Regions from separate parts of the Vibrio agarivorans genome, predicted to be linked through region 1. Evidence: predicted binding sites of a transcription regulator. Region 1 holds the regulator's gene; the other holds the start of a gene.
The links. Region 1 encodes MetJ, which represses methionine synthesis genes. Its sites were predicted from a motif close to TTAGACNTNTANANGTCTAA; they were not measured.

Region 1 (3,423 bases):
TTTATCCAGCCTAGTCGCGGATAAGGCAATGAAACATCCTGTCACCCTATAGGCATTTGCGTTTTACCCACACTTGGATACTATTTCCAGCCATTTACTCTCTTTGTGTACCAAAACAGGACAGCTATGAGTCAAAGTAACAACAAAAAGCCCAACCCACTGTTTGAGGTGGCCTTTAACGTCTTGATCCCATCGTTCATTTTAATGAAGTTCAGTGGTGATGAGCACTTAGGCGCGGTCATGGCACTGGTTGTCGGTCTCGCATTTCCTGTGGTTTATGGTGGCTATGAGCTGATAAACAATAAGAAGTTTAACTTTATCGCTGCACTTGGCTTTATCAGCGTGTTGCTCACCGGTGGTATTGGCCTACTAGAGTTAGACACTCGCTGGTTGGCTCTAAAAGAAGCACTGATCCCAGGGCTGATTGGTATCGCGATTTTCGTCTCTACGTACACTCGCTACCCTGTAGTGAAAAAGGTTCTATTTAACGACACCGTGTTGAACTTACCACTTATCAAAGAGCGTCTGGCACAAAGCGGTAATGAGCAAGCATTTGAACGCTGTCTATTGCGCTCTAATCATCTATTTGCGACCACGTTTTTCTTCTCTTCTGCGATGAACTACTTCCTTGCTACATGGATTGTAACCAGTCCAGCAGGCACAGCAGCATTCAATGAAGAAGTCGGTAAGCTCGCGCTATATAGCTACCCTGCAATCGCTATCCCTAGCATGATTATGATGATGGCTATCTTCTATTATATTTGGAAAAAAATCAGCAGCATGACATCGCTAACTGCTGAAGAGGTTTTCCATTCTAGTTGATAGGCAAATCGAACTAATACTCGCACTCAGAAAGGGGCATCACTTGGTTGGTGCCCCTTTCTCTTTTATGATTTATGACCCAATAATCCTCATCTATTGATAGATAGCTGTGACTTAAGTCAACTCTCAATAACTTACCCATCACGCATTTCCCAGAGCGAGAATAGTATAAAGTCTGTTAGTGTATATGGAGCAACATTATGCTTGGCAGTAGCATTATCGTCATGGGAGTTAGCGCTTGTGGCAAAAGCACAATCGGTGAGCTTTTAGCACATAAACTTGGCTATAAGTTCATAGACGGAGACGACCTTCATCCGCAAGAAAATATTCTAAAAATGTCATCTGGCCAGCCATTGAACGATAGCGATCGCTTGCCATGGCTAGAGTGCATTCGTGACGCTGCTCATCGCTTCGAAAGAAACAAAGAGAACAGTATTATTGTCTGCTCAGCACTCAAGAGAAAATATCGCGATCAAATCCGAGAGGGAAACCAAAATGTTACCTTCATTTTTCTAGATGGTAGTATTGATTTAATACTTGAACGTATCCGTGCGCGCCAAGGGCATTTTATGCAAGAGGGTATGGTGAAAAGCCAGTTTGAAACACTTGAGCGCCCATACGGTGAACCCAACACCATATTTATCAACATTGATGCGCCTATCGATGAAATTGTCGAGCAGGCAATTCAGCAAATAAGTTGAGTTTTTCGCAAATCTATCAATATTCGAATGCAGAGTTTTGGGGAGCTTTACCAATAATACTCCCCAAAAACCTATCGACGATAAACTTTCCTATTCTTCGTCAAACGCTTCAAACTCGATACCCATCTCTGTCATCAGCGCTTTCGCTTCTGCAGGAATTTCATCAGGGCGGTCTTTTCGCAAATCTTCGTCTGTCGGTAAAGGCTGGCCAGTGTATGCGTGCAGAAATGCCTCACATAGCAGCTCACTGTTTGTCGCATGGCGTAGGTTATTAATTTGGCGGCGAGTACGTTCATCCGTCAATACTTTCAGTACTTTAAGAGGGATAGATACTGTGATTTTTTTTACTTGCTCGCTTTTTTTACCATGCTCAGCATAAGGGCTAATGTATTCGCCATTCCAGTCTGCCATGAGACACCTTTCAATCGTCGTTGTTCTAAATAGATAAGGGGGAGATTTTAGCCGGATTTAAGGCTAAGAGCAAAGACATATAGACGTCTAGAAGTGTTGACGTCTCACATTATGAAAAGTAAAGTGTCGGTTAATGGATTAAGAAACGTTTATAACAGATTTAGATAAACGTTTTGTGAAGCACTATCACTCTTTGGGAAGGACACTCTTATGAGCGCACGCAAGCCTGCGACAATTGCCGTTCGCACCGGCATCGAATCAGACACTCAACACCATGCGGTTGTTCCACCCATTTACCTCTCCACCAACTATGGTTTTCCGGCCTTTGGCGAAGTCCCAAATTATGACTATACGCGTTCTGGCAACCCAAATCGAGGCCTCCTAGAGCAAGCGCTTTATGAGCTCGAATCAGGAAAAGGGGCGGTAGTCACAAACTGTGGCACCTCAGCTCTAAACTTGTGGGTTTCTGCATTTCTCGGCCCTGACGATCTTATCATTGCTCCACACGACTGTTACGGCGGTACATACCGTTTGTTCAATACTCGTGCGCAAAAGGGCGACTTCAAAGTACAGTTTGTTGACCAAACCGACACGCAAGCACTCAATGAAGCACTTGAAAAGAAGCCAAAGCTTATCTTGTTAGAAACACCATCGAACCCGCTGGTTCGAGTGGTGGACATTGCCGCTATTTGTCAGCAAGCGAAACAGGTTGGCGCTCTGGTTGCTGTCGATAATACCTTTTTGACACCTGTGTACCAAAAGCCTTTAGAGCTCGGTGCAGACTTCGTTATCCACTCTACGACTAAGTACATCAATGGCCACTCTGACGTCATTGGTGGTGTGGTGATCACGAAAACAGAAGAGCATGCCGAGGAGCTCGCTTGGTGGGGTAACTGCATTGGCGCAACCGGTACTCCTTTTGATAGTTACATGACTCTGCGCGGTATACGTACCCTCGGAGCTCGCATGCGAGTGCATGAAGAGAGTTCACAGCAAATCCTCGACTGCCTGATTAATGAGCCCCTAGTAAGCAAGGTCTACCACCCTAGCCTACCAAGCCACCCAGGTCATGAGATTGCGAAAAAACAGCAGTCAGGTTTCGGGTCAATGCTCAGCTTTGAGTTCGGCGGCTCATTTGAGCAACTTAAATTCTTTGTCGGTAAGCTCGAGCTCTTTTCTTTAGCAGAGTCACTCGGTGGGGTAGAAAGCCTTATTTGCCACCCTGCATCGATGACACACCGCGCAATGGGCGAAGAAGCTCTAGCAGAAGCAGGAGTGACACAATATCTGTTACGTCTGTCTGTCGGCCTAGAAGACTGCCAAGATCTGATTGCCGATCTAGAACAAGCATTCGCTCAAGCGAAGGAGGCATTTTAAAATGACTCACCCACGTCAGTTACACAAATTTGGTGGCAGTAGCTTAGCTAACCCTGAGTGCTATCGCCGAGTTGTCAATATCCTTAAAGACTACTCGAACAGCAATGATCTG
Region 2 (3,423 bases), 470 kb from region 1:
GCTTTTCAGGGACGTTGTCGTAGATCTCGAGCTGACCAGCATTCACGATCCCCATATCCATACCATTCTTAAAGCAGTGGTAAAGGAACACAGCATGAATCGCTTCTCGTACATAGTTATTTCCACGGAAAGAGAAAGAGACGTTAGACACACCGCCAGAAATCATTGCATAAGGAAGGTCACGTTTGATGTCTGCTACCGCCTCAATGAAGTCAACAGCATAGTTGTTATGCTCTTCAATACCCGTTGCGACAGCAAAAATATTCGGGTCAAAAATGATGTCTTCCGGTGGAAAGCCAACCTCATCAACTAAAATACGATACGCATTCGTACAAATTTCGAGTTTTCGTGCGCGAGTTTCTGCTTGGCCGACTTCATCAAAGGCCATAACAATGACGGCAGCCCCATAGCGACGAATCAATTTGGCCTGTTCAACAAATTTCTCTTTCCCTTCTTTCAAAGAAATAGAGTTAACAATTCCCTTGCCCTGGATACACTTTAGGCCCGCTTCAATAACTTCCCACTTAGAGGAATCAACCATGATAGGGACTTTAGAAATCTCAGGTTCTGACGCACACAGATTAAGGAAGCGGACCATACATGCTTCTGCATCTAGCATCCCCTCATCCATATTGATATCAATGATCTGAGCACCGTTTTCAACCTGCTGACGAGCAACATCTAAGGCTTCATCATAAAGCTCTTCTTTGATTAAACGCTTGAAGCGAGCTGATCCGGTGACGTTAGTTCGCTCACCAACATTGATAAACAGGGTATCTTTTTCTATTGTAAGCGGCTCAAGACCGGAGAGGCGGCAGGCTTTGGGAATATCAGGAAGTGCTCGAGGAGGCAAATTCTCGACGACTGAAGCCATCTGACGAATATGCTCAGGAGTCGTACCGCAACAACCACCAATCAAGTTTAAGAAACCGCTAGCTGCCCACTCTTGTACATGTGATGCCATTTCCTCAGGAGAGAGATCATATTCACCAAAAGCATTCGGTAAGCCAGCATTTGGGTGCGCAGAGACAAAAGTATCAGAAATACGCGATAGCTCTTCTACGTAGGGACGAAGCTCATCAGGCCCTAAAGCACAATTTAGACCAAAAGAGATTGGGCTAACGTGGCGTAACGCGTTGTAAAACGCCTCGGTAGTTTGGCCGGAAAGGGTACGGCCAGAGGCATCGGTGATCGTGCCAGAAATCATTACAGGCAGGGAATAACCCAACTCCTCAAAAACACTTTCAACGGCAAAAGCACAAGCCTTGGCATTCAAAGTATCAAAGATTGTTTCGATAAGAATGAGATCGCTTCCACCTTTGATCAAGGCATGAGTAGACTCGGAATAAGCCTCAACCAACTCATCGAAGCTGACATTACGATAGCCGGGATCGTTTACATCTGGAGAAATAGAACATGTACGGTTAGTTGGCCCTAAAACACCGGCCACGTATCTAGGCTTATCTGGTGTCTTTGCTGTCCACTCATCTGCAGCTTCACGAGCTAGCTTGGCAGCGGCAAAGTTAATCTCTTCGCTAAGGCTTTGCATATCGTAGTCAGCCATCGCGATAGTGGTCGCATTAAACGTGTTTGTTTCTAGTATATCTGCGCCCGCTTCAAGGTATTCTTTGTGAATATCCTTAATCAGCTCTGGCTGAGTAAGAACCAACAGGTCGTTGTTTCCCTTAAGGTCACAATGCCAGTCAGAAAAACGCTCACCTCGATAATCATTTTCTTCCAGCTTATGTCCTTGAATCATGGTGCCCATGCCACCATCGATTAACAAGATTTTCTGCTTCAATTGAGCTTCAATCTGCTGCCTTAAATTCGTTCCCACTTTACAGCCTCATTCCTTGTTCATTTCCTACATCCTACCACACAATTTGCAGATATCTAGACGTCTAAATGACAAACAAAAACTCACCAAACTTTACTTTTCCATCTGTTGGTCGTTTTTAGTAAATAAAGCGTTAGTTACGAACAATATGAATGAAAATGAAGTCAGACAACGAAGCAAAGAGAAAGTACATCCGCTGGTATTTTTGGATGCCTGAAGAGCCATTTAAATCACAAGCAAGCGGGTTAGCAGTTCAGCTTAAACAACCAGGCTGGTTTCGCCATAAGACGTTGGGAAGAGCTGTTATAAAAGACATCAGCATGGGTGGGGCTGGTGTTCTAGTATCAAATCGAATTAAAGTGCCAGACAAGATTATTGTTTCAATACCTGATGGCGATGAGTTCAGTGCAGATGTGGTTTATCAAAGAGATGAAGGCGAGCTATTCACATTTCTAGGGATAACTTGGTCCGATACAAACGACGAAAAACGCATGGATTTGATTAATCAGGTACAAGAATTAACAAACCTAGAAAGTCGCCTTCAAGTGACAACTGTAGAGCCAGAAAAATAGTCCGCTCACCAATTATGTTTCGAGGTGAGGCTCAATTTATCGTTGAGTCTCCCTTTATATGACGATAAACGTAAAAAAGCCCTAGTCTTTCGACTAGGGCTTAGTATAAGTGGCGGAGTGGACGGGACTCGAACCCGCGACCCCCGGCGTGACAGGCCGGTATTCTAACCAACTGAACTACCACTCCGCAGTGGTCTATTTAAAGTCTTATCTAAAACGTGCTTTAAACAGATAATGTTCAAAGCCTGGCGATGTCCTACTCTCACATGGGGAAGCCCCACACTACCATCGGCGCTATTGCGTTTCACTTCTGAGTTCGGCATGGAAATCAGGTGGGTCCACAATGCTATGGTCGCCAAGCAAATTCTGTTTTTCGTCTTCACTTTTTCTAAAAAAGTGAAAACAAAAAGTCTGGAAAGCTTCTAAAAGTTATCAATACACATTCAAAGTTCTTAGCTTTGAGTCCATCAAAACCCCTTGGGTGTTGTATGGTTAAGCCTCACGGGCAATTAGTACAGGTTAGCTCAACGCCTCACAACGCTTACACACCCTGCCTATCAACGTTCTAGTCTCGAACAACCCTTTAGGACGCTTAAAGCGCCAGGGAAGACTCATCTCAGGGCTCGCTTCCCGCTTAGATGCTTTCAGCGGTTATCGATTCCGAACTTAGCTACCGGGCAATGCCATTGGCATGACAACCCGAACACCAGAGGTTCGTCCACTCCGGTCCTCTCGTACTAGGAGCAGCCCCCTTCAATCTTCCAACGCCCACGGCAGATAGGGACCGAACTGTCTCACGACGTTCTAAACCCAGCTCGCGTACCACTTTAAATGGCGAACAGCCATACCCTTGGGACCGACTTCAGCCCCAGGATGTGATGAGCCGACATCGAGGTGCCAAACACCGCCGTCGATATGAACTCTTGGGCGGTATCAGCCTGTTATCCCCGGAGTACCTTTTATCCGTTGAGCGATGGCCCTTCCATACAGAACCACCGGATCACTATGACCTGC

Region 2: the regulator MetJ is predicted to act here: its motif matches at 1,886-1,905, upstream of metH (methionine synthase).

Annotation. Positions count from the first base shown of each region.
Region 1 is NZ_JAUFQF010000004.1:842,000-845,422, forward strand. It holds gene QWZ05_RS12360 (VC0807 family protein) at 127-822, shown strand; gene QWZ05_RS12365 (gluconokinase) at 1,023-1,523, shown strand; gene metJ (met regulon transcriptional regulator MetJ) at 1,614-1,934, opposite strand; gene QWZ05_RS12375 (O-succinylhomoserine (thiol)-lyase) at 2,145-3,311, shown strand; gene QWZ05_RS12380 (bifunctional aspartate kinase/homoserine dehydrogenase II) at 3,313-3,423, shown strand, end outside.
Region 2 is NZ_JAUFQF010000004.1:1,308,713-1,312,135, reverse strand. It holds gene metH (methionine synthase) at 1-1,837, opposite strand, end outside; gene QWZ05_RS14645 (PilZ domain-containing protein) at 1,990-2,409, shown strand; tRNA gene QWZ05_RS14640 (tRNA-Asp) at 2,520-2,596, opposite strand; rRNA gene rrf (5S ribosomal RNA) at 2,653-2,769, opposite strand; rRNA gene QWZ05_RS14630 (23S ribosomal RNA) at 2,898-3,423, opposite strand, start outside.